Regions from separate parts of the Paenibacillus sp. NMA1017 genome, predicted to be linked through region 2. Evidence: riboswitches for the same ligand, from Rfam matches in the RefSeq annotation. Region 2 holds a riboswitch; the other holds the start of a gene.
The links. Region 2 has a riboswitch for S-adenosylmethionine ahead of AC5ELV_RS14565 (methionine ABC transporter ATP-binding protein). Riboswitches for the same ligand answer to the same signal wherever they lie in the genome.

Region 1: linked by a shared signal. The riboswitch ahead of metA (homoserine O-acetyltransferase MetA) and the one ahead of AC5ELV_RS14565 (methionine ABC transporter ATP-binding protein) in region 2 are both predicted to bind S-adenosylmethionine.

What each region holds. Positions count from the first base shown of each region.
Region 1 covers NZ_JBZXYR010000001.1:782,427-790,544, reverse strand. Annotated here, with positions in the region: gene AC5ELV_RS03745 (HRDC domain-containing protein) at 1-286, shown strand, start outside; gene corA (magnesium/cobalt transporter CorA) at 449-1,384, opposite strand; SAM riboswitch class I at 1,934-2,059, shown strand; gene metA (homoserine O-acetyltransferase MetA) at 2,178-3,095, shown strand; gene AC5ELV_RS03730 (PLP-dependent transferase) at 3,220-4,404, shown strand; gene AC5ELV_RS03725 (aminotransferase class I/II-fold pyridoxal phosphate-dependent enzyme) at 4,401-5,579, shown strand; gene mqnC (cyclic dehypoxanthinyl futalosine synthase) at 6,013-7,146, shown strand; gene AC5ELV_RS03715 (YitT family protein) at 7,243-8,106, opposite strand.
Region 2 covers NZ_JBZXYR010000005.1:66,567-74,684, reverse strand. Annotated here, with positions in the region: gene AC5ELV_RS14575 (MetQ/NlpA family ABC transporter substrate-binding protein) at 1-157, opposite strand, end outside; gene AC5ELV_RS14570 (methionine ABC transporter permease) at 232-900, opposite strand; gene AC5ELV_RS14565 (methionine ABC transporter ATP-binding protein) at 897-1,919, opposite strand; SAM riboswitch class I at 2,058-2,197, opposite strand; gene AC5ELV_RS14560 (Cthe_2314 family HEPN domain-containing protein) at 2,322-3,047, opposite strand; gene AC5ELV_RS14555 (UbiD family decarboxylase) at 3,110-4,876, opposite strand; gene AC5ELV_RS14550 (COX15/CtaA family protein) at 5,127-6,059, opposite strand; gene AC5ELV_RS14545 (thioredoxin family protein) at 6,233-6,577, opposite strand; gene AC5ELV_RS14540 (DUF2515 family protein) at 6,814-8,103, shown strand.

The DNA of each region.
Region 1 (8,118 bases), on a different contig from region 2:
TTTGCATCGTAGAGAGATGGTTGAAGCTGTGGAGCATTTGGATAGAGATGGTATTGATATGGAGAAGCTGATCCACAAGGAATTGGTGAATGTATCTGAGGAGGAGCAGGCAGCTATCTGGTCTGCTTATGAAGAGTTGGGGGATACGTTGCTCAAGCCCGTCATGCTGAAAGTGTATGGGGAAGAAAAGGCAACGGAAACAGGACTGGATCAGATTTATGAGCGTCTACGTCTGATCCGTATACGGTTTCGTCATCAGCAGGTACCCGACCGACATGTTGGATAATATAGAACTGGTTGGATAAAGCTAGGTATTAAAGTATATTCAGGGTCCAACATACTAAAAAGCAGCAGCCAGTTCCTCACAGGACACGGCTGCTGCTTTTTATGACCAAGCTTGAAAATCGAAAATAAGAATCCAACTCGGGGACTTTTTTCCCTTTTCTTTTTAAACCCAGTCTTTCTTGCGGAAAATACAGAACATACTGACACCTAATGCTACCATGATACCAATGACGACAAAATAGCCATAACGTGTATGAAGCTCAGGCATATTATCGAAGTTCATCCCATATATTCCGGTAATGACCGTCAATGGCATAAATACAGTCGTAATTGCCGTAAACACACGCATAATTTCATTGGCACGGTTGGCGATACTGGATTGATAAGCTTCTCGAAGGTTACCCATCAAGTCGCGGTAAGTTTCAAAAGTCTCCGAAATTTTCACAGCATTTTCATAAATATCGCTGAAATATTTTTGCAATTGATCGTCGATGAGCCGCAAATCCCGTTTGTTCAGGGTATTGATGACTTCCTTTTGTGGACCTAACACTTTTTTCAGCCACAGAATCTCACTGCGTAAGCCGATGATTTCGTTCAAATGCGACTTTTTCGTATGCATTAGAATATCTTCTTCCAGCTTTTCAATGCGAACTTCAATCCGGTCACCAACCAGAAAATAGTTGTCAACAATCAAGTCGACCAACAGATACATAAAACGGTCAGGCTGACTGACTTCTTGCTCCCACAGCATAGGCTTGAGGGTACGAAGCTCATTGATTTTCTGCTTGGTCACCGTAATGATAAAATGGCGGCCGAGAAAAATGTTCAAAGCTCGCAAAAATATTTCTTCATCATCAAAACGAATGCTATTTACAACGATAAAATAATGACTTTCATAAATTTCAATCTTCGGACGCTGTTCTTCTTCACTCAAACAGTCTTCTACTGCAAGATCATGCATGGAAAATAAAGGCTGGAGCACTGCCAGATCATCGACATCGGCATCAATCCAATAAAAACCTTCTGCCGGTGCAGTAAGCGCCATTTCAATTTCTTCGACAGGGGTAAAAACCCCGTTGTTGACCAAACGGATTTTCATATATGTCACTCCTTATGCTCCGTCGTAACGGAAATACGTTTACCTTAAGCATAAGGAATGAACTCAGTAGCCAGTTAGCCGGTGCGGGTAAGCGTGCATTCTCATTAAAAGCCGGAGGCTTTTGGAGCATGCAGAGCCAGGCGTCCCGTCTTTCGGCAAGCTGAAGTCATTCCTATGCTGTTATTCAGGGATCGCCGCCTATTCGGACTCGGGTCGCCTTCCATTCCGGATTCACCTCTCAAATGTTCTTTTTTAGATTGCCACAGTATCGCAGGAAACACTCAAATCTGCACTACTGCTCCATATTTTTACCTAATAGCACTTGTATAGTATAACGCTCGGCCTACGGCCTTTCAAGCGCAAAATCATGGGCAAAATCAACAGTAGTGGTAAGAGCTTCAGCGATAGGAGGGATATGATTTAACCTATGGAAAAGGTAGACAAAATGTGAATGCAGGTTACAAATTTACAAGTCCCATCTTGACGAAGCCCAGCCGATGCATTAAAGTGAACAACAAGAACTTTGTGACCCAAAATGAATATAGCGAAATCTTATCAAGAGCAGGTGGAGGGACTAGCCCGATGATACCCGGCAACCGGCGATTTTAATCGCACGGTGCTAATTCTTGCAGGACGCGCGCTTTGTACAAAGAGCGTTGCCCTGACAGATGAGAGAGGCGCATATGGATACAAATATGACCTTTCTCTAACCAGAGAAAGGTCTTTTTATTATATGCCCGGCATCTCAACAAGACGATTTTCGCAAAACTTACCGAACAAGGAGTGAGTTTACATGCCGATTAAAATCCCAGACACGCTACCTGCCAAGGAAGTGCTGGAGGGCGAAAATATTTTCGTAATGGATGAAAGCCTGGCTTATCATCAGGACATTCGTCCGTTGCGTATCGCCATTTTGAATTTGATGCCTACAAAGGAAACGACCGAAACCCAACTGTTGCGCTTGGTCGGCAATACGCCGCTGCAAGTGGACGTCACGCTGGTTCATATGAAGTCTCATGTATCCAAAAATACATCGCAAGAATATTTGAACATGTTCTATAAAACGTTTGACGAGATCAAGAACAGTCGTTTTGACGGCATGGTCATTACAGGAGCCCCGGTAGAACAGCTTGAGTTTGAGGATGTGAACTACTGGGAGGAGATCCGGCAAATCTTTGAATGGACGAAAACGAATGTAACTTCGACCATGCATATCTGCTGGGCCTCACAGGCAGGCTTATACCATCATTTCAATGTCCCGAAATACGGGCTCGACTACAAATGCTTTGGCGTATTTCCACACACCGTGATTAAACCTAAAGTAAAATTGCTACGCGGCTTTGATGAACTGTTTTATGCTCCTCACTCCAGACATACGGAGGTTCGGCGGGAAGATATTGATCATATTGCCGAATTAGAAGTTTTATCCGAATCCGAGGAAGCTGGAGTGTACCTTGTAGCCACGCTTGACGGTAAACAAATTTTCGTAACTGGGCATTCTGAATATGACCCGCTTTCACTGAAATGGGAATACGACCGCGATGTGGCCAAAGGAATGGATATTGAAGTCCCTAAAAATTATTTCCCAAATGATGATCCTGAGCGCACCCCCCCCTCAATTTGGCGGGCGCACGCCAATTTATTATTCTCGAATTGGCTGAACTATTATGTATACCAAGAAACACCTTACGATATCGGGCCCCAGATCTAAAAAGGGGCTTGTAGTTTACCTTTGCACAGTACCACCTTGCAGTAGCGCAGCGTTATAGTCTTTGACATCCATTTTTGCAGGATATGTTATAGCACCCACTATGGAAGTTAACAGGAGGATTCATATGAGTGAGAAACAGTGGAAAATCGAAAGCAGATTGGCACAAATCGGTTCAGTAGAGGAGCCAGTAACCGGGGCTGTTAATTACCCGATTTACCAATCTACGGCGTTCCGCCATCCCCGTCTGGGTCAAAGCACAGGATTTGATTACATTCGGACGATCAATCCCACGCGAAAGGTACTGGAAGAGGCTTCTGCTGCACTTGAATCGGGTGATGCAGGCTTTGCATGCAGCTCAGGTATGGCCGCGCTGCAAACGGTATTTGCATTGTTTGGACAGGGAGATCACCTCATAGTATCGCTGGATCTGTATGGCGGGACGTATCGTTTGCTGGAGCGTATTTTATCTAAATTTGGTGTAACAGCCAGTTATGTGGATACGAACGATCTTGAAGCGCTCGAACAGTCATGTCGACCGAATACAAAAGCTGTATTCATAGAAACGCCTACAAATCCGTTAATGATGATTACTGATATTCGAGCGGTGGCTAAATGGGCATCACAACATCAGTTGCTTACTATTGTAGATAATACGCTGCTAACGCCATATTTCCAGCGGCCATTGGAACTGGGCGCGGATATTGTGGTACATAGCGCAACCAAATATTTGGGCGGACACAACGATGTGCTGGCAGGGTTGATCGTAACCAAAGGCAAAGAGCTATCAGCTGAAATTGCATTCCTGCACAATTCCATAGGGGCCGTGCTTTCCCCAAGCGACTGCTACCAGTTGATGAAGGGCATGAAGACGTTAGCGCTGCGTATGGATCGACATGAGCATAATGCAACAGTGCTGTCTAACTATTTACTGACGCATCCGGCGGTGGCGGAAGTATTTTATCCAGCTCTCGAAGGCCATCCAGGTCGTGAGATTCAAAATAAACAATCCAGCGGAAATACGGGTATCTTCTCCTTTAAAGTAAAGGATGCTCGTTATGTGGAACCTTTGCTTCGTCACATCAAGCTCATTGCGTTTGCGGAAAGTCTCGGCGGTGTGGAATCGTTAATGACCTATCCCGCTGTGCAGACACATGCGGACATACCAGCAGAAATTCGGGATGCAGTCGGGGTAGATGACAGGCTGTTGCGTTTCTCCGTAGGCATTGAGCATACAGACGACTTAATTGAAGATTTGCGTTCGGCGTTGGAAGCAGCACGTCAAGAAGTAGAAGGGGGAGAGCTGCAATGATAGAGGATGCGAGGAGGATCGGGCAGGATCTGAACAAAGAGCGGAAGTTCGCTACCAAGTTGCTGCATTTTGGTTCTGAAATTGACAGCGTTACGGGAGCATCGAGCGTCCCGATCTATCAGGCTTCTACCTTTCACCATCATGATATTTTTAATCCTCCACAGCATGACTATAGTCGTTCAGGTAATCCGACACGACAAGCTTTGGAGGATTACATCGCCTTATTAGAAGGAGGAGCCAGCGGTTTTGCCTTTGCATCAGGTATGGCGGCCATCTCTACTACATTTATGCTCTTGTCTGCTGGAGATCATGTCATTGTTTCCGAGGACGTATATGGAGGAACATATCGACTGCTGACCTCCATTTTGAAACGGATGAATATCGAAACGACTTTCGTCGACATGACGGACCTCAACCTTGTGAAAGATGCGTTGCAGGAGAATACAAGGGCTGTATATATGGAAACTCCGTCCAATCCGACACTCAAAATTACCAATGTGGCAGGAATAACTTCTTGGGCACAGGACAACGGGCTTTTAACGTTATTGGATAATACTTTTATGACACCTTATTATCAACGTCCGATTGAGCAGGGAGTTGATATTGTATTGCACAGTGCGACCAAGTTTTTGGGCGGACACAGCGATGTGCTGGCAGGACTTGCGGTAGCGCGTACCGAATCGTTGGGAAGACAAATCAAGCAGCTCCAAAATGGACTGGGTACCGTGTTGGCTCCGCAGGAGTCATGGTTGCTCATGCGCGGTATGAAGACACTGGAGGCTCGTATGGCTCACAGCGAAAAGAGTGCAGCGAAGCTCGCTAACTGGCTGAACGAGCGTAACGACATTGAGGCGGTATACTACCCGGGTCTGGGGAATCATCCAGGGCGTGAAGTTCATGAGCGTCAATCCAGCGGTTATGGTGCAGTGATATCGTTTGATGTGGGTTCTGGTGAGCGTGCAAAAGAAGTCCTCAGCCGCGTACGTATTCCAATTGTAGCGGTGAGTCTGGGGGCTGTGGAAAGCATCTTGTCGTATCCGGCGATGATGTCACATGCGGCTATGCCCCATAGTGTACGATTGGAGCGCGGGATTACGGACGGACTACTTCGTTTCTCCGTAGGTCTGGAGGATATTGACGACCTGATCAGCGATCTGGATGAGGCACTGCGCTAGAGCGATAGCACATCCGCAGCATCTTTGTCGTTTTCACGCCGGGAACAAATATGTACAGTACTAAACAGCAAGTTTCCAATATTTCAGGAGGCTTGCTGTTTTCTATAAGAATGACATGAAGGACAGTGTGAAAAAAGCCACTTTTCAGTTCTGTTTTCTTATTTCTTGGCTTTATGCAATGTTGAGATAAGCTTGGCAGTTGCCTGTTTTCCTAGGTGAAAAGCAGAAAGAAGCGGGAATAAGTATGGTTCCTTACCTAAAGATATGTTAGTATTATCATTAGGTTTTACTATGCTAAATAGCACAGACAACATACAAGGCCAGTCATGAACATACATTACGACAGGGTTCGAACGCAGGTTTGTGAAAGCATTCTCGTTCATAAGTCCTGTCGTTCATTTCGTCGCCCTGTGACAGCGAAGGAGGATACACCATGAGTGTAATCGACCATATTTTAGATAAAGCCCTACGCGGCGAACGCCTGAACTTAGAGGATACCGTTGCTTTGTTCGAATCAGACGAGGTAGAAAAAATCGGCCATGCGGCGAATAAAGTCATGAATCGCATGCATCCCGATCCCGTTAAAACCTTCGTTATCGGACGAAATATTAACTATACAAACGTGTGTGACGTATACTGTCGCTTCTGCGCTTTTTACCGTAGGCCGGGTTCCGATGAAGGTTATGTTTTGCCGGATGAGGTGATCTTTCAGAAGATCAAGGAAACGCAGGATGTAGGTGGCACCGAAATTCTAATGCAAGGCGGTGTGAACCCGAATCTGCCGTTCAGTTATTATACCGATTTGCTGAAAGGTATCAAGGAGCGTTTTCCCGATATTACGATGCACTCCTTCTCGCCAGCTGAAATTCACAAAATGAAGGAAAAATCCGGTCTATCCATGGAAGACACGATCCGAGCCATTCATGAAGCTGGATTGGATTCGCTTCCAGGTGGAGGCGGAGAAATATTGGATGACCGCACACGCCGCAAAATTAGCCGTCTCAAAGGCTCTTGGCGTGATTGGATGGATGTCATGCAAACGGCTCACAAGGTTGGGATGAACACGACTGCTACGATGGTTATCGGCTTTGGCGAGTTGATGGAGGAGCGTGCGCTGCATTTGTTGCGTGTTCGTGATGCTCAGGACGAATGCATTGAAAACAAATATAATTCTGAAGGATTTTTATCCTTTATTCCTTGGACCTTCCAGCCAGACAACACTAATCTGAAGAAGGAACGCCAGACGCCGGAGGAATATCTGAAGACCGTTGCAATCAGTCGCCTTGTATTGGATAACATCAAGCATATTCAATCCTCATGGGTAACCATGGGACCGGAAATCGGTAAAAAATCGTTGTACTACGGTTGTGATGATTTTGGCAGCACCATGATTGAGGAAAACGTAGTTTCCGCTGCAGGCGCAACGTATAAGGTTAACATTGAATCCATTTTACAGTTGATCCGCGAGACGGGTCACATTCCAGCACAGCGTAATACCCGTTATGATATTATTCGTACTTTTGACAGTGCCAGCAGTATTGAACATGATTTTATCATGCAAAATTAATATCCACTAATATATTGTTCATTACAAAACGCTTATCCATCACTATCCTATGTACAAGGATTAGTATAGATAAGCGTTTTTTGATGTGTTAATTTGCTATACTTTCCATCGTTTCATATACATGATCTCAGCCTGCGGGTCTGCCATTTGGATGACAGCCTTAAAGCGCTGCAAATCCAACAGATGAACGCTGTAAACGATAACCATTTGTTCTTTTTTATCCTCAGACTCGCTTTTAATCTTGCTCTCTATCTGGGCAGAGCCTCCAACAGGTGTGCTGTGTATACGCAGCCTGCGATATATGGCATCCTCGACGGTTTGCTGCTTCTTGCTGACAACACAAACCATACGCGTCAGACCGGTAAACATCAGCCGGGTCGTTTCATAGGCAGCGAGGCAGGATAAGGCTGAATAGAGAGCTGGCTCCCAGCCTAGCACAAAGCCGGCTGTAATGAGCAGTAGACCATTACACAGCATAACAATCTGTATTAATGGAATCTTGCGGTGTGTTAGCAACAATGTGGATGGACGGCCATCGTCAGATTCGTTAAGTCCTAGTGAATCGAGCAGACCACCATGACGAGCTGCCAGCCCTGCGCCAAGACCGATACAGATTCCGCCTCCCAAAGCGCATACGACCGGATGGCCACTCACTGCCGGAAAAGGCGAAAGAATAATGGCTGAGCCCGAAAAGGCGAACAAGCCGGGTAGTGCCCGAAGCAGCATGGGTTTGTGAGTAGACAGAGAATACAGCAGCATGAGTGGCAAGTTCAAAACGAATAGCAGTAACCCAAAATGCTCTTGTGTATAAAGCGACATGAGTCTGGAGATCCCCGTGACGCCTCCAGCGATCATATCATGCGGATGTAAAAACAATTCCAGACCGACGGATGCCGTAATTCCACCAATCACCGTATAAAAGACAGGTAACCTGCTCGCATCTCCTGAAGCGGGCTTCACAAGCCGCCTCAT
Region 2 (8,118 bases):
GCACAGGAGAAGCTCCAACTTTCAGCTCCACTTCACGTGGTGATCCGCCTGTATTTTCGGCCGCATTGTTTGTATCTGATGTTGTGCTCTTAGTACCACAAGCAGCCAGCACCGCAATTAATGTCAAGCTTAATACAGCCAATACCCATTTCTTCATGTTATTACCCCTCCAATAATTTGTAATATTCAGGAGCTGACGTCCTGATCAATAAGGATATCTATATGTTTTCCCTATTTTCGAGTATAATGCCGCACGAGGCGATCTCCCGCCATTTGCAGCAATTGCACCAATACGACCATCAGCACGACCGCAACGATCATTACAGCCGTTTCATAACGATAATAGCCGTAGTTGATAGCCAGTGTACCCAGTCCACCGCCCCCGATCATCCCGGACATTGCCGTGTAGGATACGAGTGTAACGACAGTAATGGTTAATGCAGCGAGCAGACCCGGAAGTGCCTCACGTAACAGCACACGCCGGATAATTTGTCCTGTCGAGGCCCCCATCGCTTGTGCGGCTTCAATGACACCCTTATCCACTTCACGCAGTGACGTTTCGACAAGACGTGCGAAGAATGGGGCAGCCCCGATAACCAATGGCGGAATGGTTCCCAGCACCCCGGTCGAGGTACCTACCAGCGATCGTGTAAAAGGAATAAGTGCAACGATCAAAATGATAAAAGGTACGGAACGTAAAATGTTAACAATAAATGATAATACAATGTATATCGCCTTCATCAGAGTCAACGAGGAGCGACTCGCCAAAAACAATAATATACCGAGCGGCAAACCAATGATGAGGGTGAACAATGCGGATGCCCCAAGCATCTGAAGGGTTTCCAGCGTAGAATTCCCTAGCTCTTCCCAACTCACTTGTGAAAAATCAAGTTCGCTCATTGTCCGATCACCTCCACATCAAGTCCTTGCCCAGACACTTCGCGCAACGTATGCTCTATATCCTCATGATTTCCTTCAAAACGAACGATCAGCTGTCCATACGGTACATTTTTAATCGTAGATATGGTTCCCTGCAAGATCGCAAAATCAACACCAGTGCTTCGAGCCGTACGCGACAGAATCGCATCATATGTTTTGCTGCCCAAGAAGGAGATACGCACCACCTGCGCTGACTCGCCGCCACCTGCTGCCGCAATCGCTGCTTGCAACTCCTCGGGATGTTCTGACTCCCGCTGGATAAAGTCCTTGGTTACCTGGTGCTGCGGCTTCAAAAATACTTCCGCCACCGGACCTTGCTCCACGATGTCGCCCTGATGAATGACGCCAACTTTATCACAAATGCTTTGAATGACGTGCATTTCATGTGTAATCAGCACGATGGTTAAATTAAAGCGCTGATTAATATCCAGCAGCAATTTCAGGATAGACCCCGTCGTCTGTGGATCAAGCGCAGAAGTCGCTTCGTCACACAGCAATACATGAGGATCACTAGCCAGCGCCCGTGCAATGCCTACCCGCTGTTTCTGCCCACCTGAGAGCTGTGACGGATATTTTCCACTGTGTTCTTCCAGACCCACCAGTTCCAGCAGTTCACGGACCTTCTTGTCCAACTTCTGCTTGGGCGTGTTTACCAGCCGCAATGGAAATGCAATATTGTCATACACCGTCGCCGAAGATAACAAATTAAAATGCTGAAAAATCATTCCGATTTTTCGACGTTGCTTCTGTAACTGGGATTGACTCACAGTGGTGAGGTTTACCCCGTCTACCCATACTTCACCTGAAGTAGGGCGCTCCAATAAATTAATACAGCGGATCAACGTACTTTTTCCCGCCCCGGAGTGACCAATCACCCCGAATATTTCTCCACGCTTTATAGAAAGGTTTAACCCAGACAGCGCATTAACGCGTCGGTTGCCTTTGCCATAATGCTTGGTTAACTGCTTAAGCTCTATCAACGTGCTGCGACCCCCTTCACTTCTTTCCTTACCCTTTTTAACCAGTTGTCATCTCTCAGGATTGTATAAAATCGCTATTTTTTTATACAAAAAAGAGCCCCTTTCACAGAATGAAAAGGGCCCCACATTGCGAACCTTTTCTCATCTGCCAAAATCGCTATAACTCTAGCGGTTTTGTAGGAATTAGCACCATCATGTTCCCTCCCAGTGTATTACACCGGGAAAGAACGGGTTGCCGGGCTTCATCGGGCCAGTCCCTCCACCTCTCTGGATAAGAAAAATATGTTAAACTCCAGCTTTAGCTGTCCGTTAAGTTTATATAAAAAACATAATTCAAGCATTTTTCTGAAACTAGGTTTCAGTATAGATAGTTTACATTGCTTTGTCAAAGGATATTTTCTATCATATTTTTGGGCGTACTGCCCGGTTCTCCCATTGTTTCGCAGTATAAGTAAAGGCGTTTGACAGCGACCGACACACCATTTCCAAGCCCTGCTGCAAATCTTCCAAATGGTGATCGAGGTCCTCCAGTTGGATTTTTCCATACAAAGCTCGGTGTCGTTGCCAGAGATCATCCTGCATTTCCGTATTCATATAGTGTATTTCCGTATTCCGACGCTTACGCAGCCGATTGATGGCATCGCTGTAAGTGTCCTTGATATCAATTAAATTATCGGTCAATACAGGATGCATTTTGAGATACTTGAGCTGCCGCAACACGGTAAAATACGAATAATGCGCCTTATACTGCCCTGTTTTTAAATCATACAGATCATTCAGCCAGTTACCCAGCTTATCCAAAATAGAGAAAACCCGAACAAACCCATCTTTATAAAAGAAAACATACAATGCATAGTCGGATTTTTCATCCTCACTCATATCTTCAGCATATCCGGCTTTCACTTTCATACGGAAAAAGGCGGCAGCATGATGGCTCTGCTCCAGTTCATCCAGAGATGACATTAGACCACGTGTTAAAATATCCGCCTTCCGAAAATCGTGGGTCGGATCTCCATCAGCCTGAATTTGCCGCTCCAGCAGGTTTAACATATCTGACATGCTATTCATGGCATCCAGCAGGATGCCCTTGTTCACACGTGGCGGCTCACCCAGTAGCTTGCGTATCATGCTTCCGCCTCCTTATACATGTAAAATCCGGCTGTAGGCTTCATTAGGGTTTCATTAGGGCGTCAAGCGAAATAACTCGTCCATCGTTGATCTACAAGCTTAACAATATCCTCACGCGGTAACACCTCATCCGGATACCCCGGCTTCATACGCGCATCCACTACAATCGGCAGCTTATAGTTCAGATGATGCAAACGCACTTCGCTGTCGGCGTACATATCTGTAGCCGGGTTAAAGCGTGTGAATACCGTCCACAGGAACGAGGCTTGGGAGCGAACAACTTCTTTGGCATCATCCACGATAAAGACAAGCGGCCACTCTTGCTCACCCGCAGCTAATCGCTCCAATACACGTGCCGCCAGCTCAGGCTCTTGCTCAAAAGACGCACCCGATACGACGAGGCAACCTCCGCAATAGGGCTCAATTTCACGAATGCCCGGCAGATCGCCCCCTTCATAAACGCGAGGCAATTCACGTACAGGCTCACCTATTCCCATCAGGATCGCCTTGCTGCCATGATTCAGCTTGCGGCCTGTGTAATCGAGTGTATCGTGTGACGTGTGATTGAAAATAAATAGATCCCTTGCTGGATTAAATCGCTCCAGAATGGTTTCCAGCAGCAGGTTAAAGTCAGATAAATCAATGACTCGATCCGTCAGCATCAGGAACTTGGTCAACGATAATTGACCTTGACCTAAAATAGTAAAACCGGACACAAGTGCTTCACGGGAGTAGCTTTCACGTACGACTGCCGCTGCTAGCGCATGTACGCCCGTTTCCGCATATGCCCACAGGGACTTAACGGAAGGCATTACAAGCGGATAGGCAGGCGACAGCAGACGTTGCAAAAACTCACCGAGATAGTAGTCTTCCTGTCGAGGCTTACCTACAATGGTTGCCGGATAAATGGCATCCTTGCGGTGATGCATATGTTTGACATGAAATACAGGGAAATCATGCTGTAATGAATAATAGCCAAAATGATCGCCAAACGGACCTTCTGGACGCCGTTCATGAGGTGGAACGTAACCGCTGATTGCAAATTCTGCTTCTGCTGGAATTCGGTGGCCTCCAAGCGGGTCTTCTGTCATAGGCAGCTTGCCTCCCATAATAAGCGAAGCCAGCAACAGCTCGGGCAAGTTTTCAGGTGCTGGAGCAATGGCAGACGCAATCAGGGCAGGCGGGCCACCGATGATAATCGTCGTAGGCAACGGCTCATTACGCAGCTCCGCTTCATGATAATGAAAACCGCCGCCTTTATGAATTTGCCAGTGAATGCCTGTCGTCTGATCATCATAAATCTGAATGCGGTACATCCCCAGATTATGATCCTTGGACTGACCTGGCTTCTCGGTGTACACGAGTGGAAGCGTAATAAACGGTCCTCCATCCTCATGCCAACTGGTCACTTTAGGCAGTGGTGCCAACGGAGCCTCTGTACGGCGAACTCCCAATACAGGGGCCTCGCTATGAGATACTGTTTTTAGCCCTACTTTTAGCATGTCCTTAATCAGGCCACGTTCATTCCACAATGCTTTGGGTGTAGGTGGAAACAATGTTTTGGTTGCTCCTACAATCGCATCCATCAGTTGCTCTGGTCGCGGGCCAAAAGCCATGTCCACACGGCGATTCGTGCCAAACAAATTACTGGCTACAGGAAACGGGGTTCCTTTTACATTCGTGAACAGCAGTGCCGGCCCTTCTTCCTCAATGACTCTTCGATGAATCTCAGCCAGCTCCAAGTAAGGATCGACAGGTGCTTCTATAATTTTAAGATGATTTTCTTTACGCAGCGCTTCAATAAATTGGCGCAAATTCTGGTAGATCAACTGGACGATTCCTCCTAAGCAAATCAAGCCCTCGAGAAACTCGTGGGCCTGGTTTGTTTCTTATACAGGATTTTGCAAAATTCTGTTCCAGTCGCTCCAAGGTACAATATATAGACGTATACAATCATTCCGATCTATCTATTGCTGATGACAAGTCGCTTTGTGGATTTTTGCAAAATCCTTATATGCTATTATACGTGTTTAAACGCCTCTTGGGCAAAAATCCGCTTCACTACGATTCATGAAATGCTTAGGTACGTTGTGCTTGGGTCGAAACAAACTTGCGGTCCGGTGACAATTGCCATACACGATAGCTCAGATAAGCCAAAATGGAGAACAACGATGCAATAACCAGCATATGTCCAAGCACGATAAACATGTAGATTTCAGGTCTGTTGACGTACAACAAGATGATTCCAATCACCACTTGAAGCAAGATTAACAAGACCGATACGACACCCAATATACGGATATCCCGGTGATTCGGGTGATAACGGTATGCGTAGTGACCCACAGCCAAAATAATGACGAACAGCAGACCGGCTGAAATCTGATGAAGCAGCAGTGGAGATATGAAGCCCCCAATATTTACAACCTTCTGGATGACCGAGTGACTAAGCAACGCCCCTGAATAGACAGCAATATAGGTATAGATCGTCGATAGCCAAATAAAGTTACGAAACCCCCGACTGACAGGCCCAGGAATCAGACGCGGAGTGTGGCGTGAGTCCGCATGCTCTTGCCAGGCCCCCAGCGTCATCATAGTCGCACTGGCAAAAGCGATAAGCGCAAAGCCAAAATGCAGCCCCATGACTGCAGCCGATTGGGAGAAGATGACAGCCAACGCCCCCATGGCACCTTGTACAATGACAAACATGAGCGTGAGCAGCGAGAATAGCTGCAAATCCTTCCGATGCTTCATAAACAGCAAAAAGCCAACAAATGAGGCGATAGAAAGAATCCCGGCCATGGCACTGACGGAGCGATGAGAGAACTCAATAAGCGATGCGATCGTATGTGCCGGAACCAGCTTACCATTGCACAGCGGGAATTCCCGGCCACAGCCGAGACCCGAATCCGTCCGCGTCACGACACCTCCACCGAAGGTAGCCAAAAACATGACAATACATGTTACGAGTGCCAGCCATTTTAATATTCTGATTTTGTTATTCAAAGAATTCACCCGTATCCTTCCAAATATAATATTTATTCACTTTATATGTTGTGAAATGCTCACTTAAAGTAATTATAACTGATATATCGTTCCTTGACATACGAGCTTTGTTGACAAAATGTGAACGTGTCCGTGAGAAAGCCGCCCCCTTAGAAGGAAGCGGCTTTCTGAATGTCTTGATGTTATTTTGCCAAGCTCGCGTGGACTTCTACAGCCCGATCCAAAAATTGTTCGATCTCCTCGCGGGATTTGCGCAGCCTGTTGACCAGACGTACCAATTCTCGCCCTTCACTGTAGGCGATAAAGCTAGGAATACCCAATACATTCTGCTCTTGGCTGACGCTTTCAGCCTGTTCTACATCAATCTCAATTAATGTAAGCTTATCTGCATATTGTTGTTCCACATCAGGCATGAACGGATCAATGAAATGACAATCCCCACACCAGTCCGCCTTAAATACAGCCACCGTTACGCCGGGAGTAGATATTGCCTTATTAAAGTCTTCATGAGAGAGGATTTTTTGCATGGATGATTCCTCCTTAAATTCTTTTTATGCTGAAAAGATTGCACTTTCTATTGTAACGCCAAGTGAAGCTTTTGCACACTCCCCCATTCTGCTCACATACCGATTGGAAGCCCTCTCATTGAGGCATACTAAAGATATACTTAAGAATCCACATAAGCGACGACATCCTAACAGCATACCCAACTTACTTGGCAGGATACGGGGATGCTTGCAGTTGGAAAGGAGGTTATTTAGTCATGTCTCTCACCGAATGGCTCCATACAGCATCTCGACAGCTTCAAGGAGGGCTAAAGTTACTGGGTTCCGTTCCCCGTGTTGCAGAGGAAGCTTGGGAGGGCAAACGGGCGGCTTGGACCGAATCCCGCAAATTACGCTACCCCTTGCGTGAACTAGCGTGGGATTATCATACAGCACAGGCAGCTATGAATGAAGCTGAAGCGTTAATGCTGGTGAACGGACCCGCAACGCGTCCCTCTTCTCTGAATATGCCCTTATGCGAAACAGACTGTGAGCTGCTGGAGCGGATCAAGAACGATACAGCACAGGAGAATCGCAGCAACGTCACTCGGACTGCTGCTTACCTTGAATGCTATCGTGGCTACCCGGAGTTACACTGGGCATTACTGGCCCACCTGGTTTCTCGTAATGGCGGCTATAATATGACCGATCTGAAAGGGGGACTGATTAGCAACCTGTTCGGCGAACAGGAAAAGGAATGGCTGTATCGGCTACTGGAGCGCTGTAACGCCCTTATTTTTCAGGACGCTTATCCGCAGTTGCAACTCTACATGCACAGCCGCCATTTGGGTCGGAGTTGCTTTCATTTGTTGCCTTATTTTCACGTTTCGCCATTCATGAAGCCCTTTTGGGAACGCTTCTGGGCTTGGCGGGATAGCTCTCTGTTGACGGTAGCGCTCATCATTAATGAGCAAAACTATATTGAAGGACGTGTGGTAAAAGATCCGTATTTTCAAAAATTTGTGACCCACAAGCCGGGCTTTTATTTGCATGACTGGCTCCAGCTTAATCAGGTTATATTTCCACTTGGGCTGAACGGTGGACTTGCTGGACTAGTGATGGAGCGTTTCGGTCATTTGGACGAGCGGATCGGCTTTGGCAAAAGTCTATATGCTATGCTCTTCGGCCATCAGCAGGTGCTGGATCAGGTATCAGCATTCGCTAACAGTGTGCCGCATACGGGTTCACGCAGCGACTATTGGCCCGGATTGTTCACCCCAAATGAACAAAAAGCGTTGCACTCTCCAGATGAAAGTGCAACGCTTTTAGCACATAAATGGCTACCGCCAGGACAACGTCTGTACAGCCCGGAGCTGAACGCCGTCTGGTCCGATACAGCTTATGATCCAATCCCCCGGTATGACTGGTTTCAGGACGGCTCCACACTTGGACATCTCAGCGAACCAAGGCGACCGCTGTTATTTGCCATGCGCCATGAGCATCGCCATGGCATCCAAAAAACAGCAATGGCCCACGTTGCCCATAACAGCTTTCAACCTTTCCACTGAAAGACTGGAGGACTC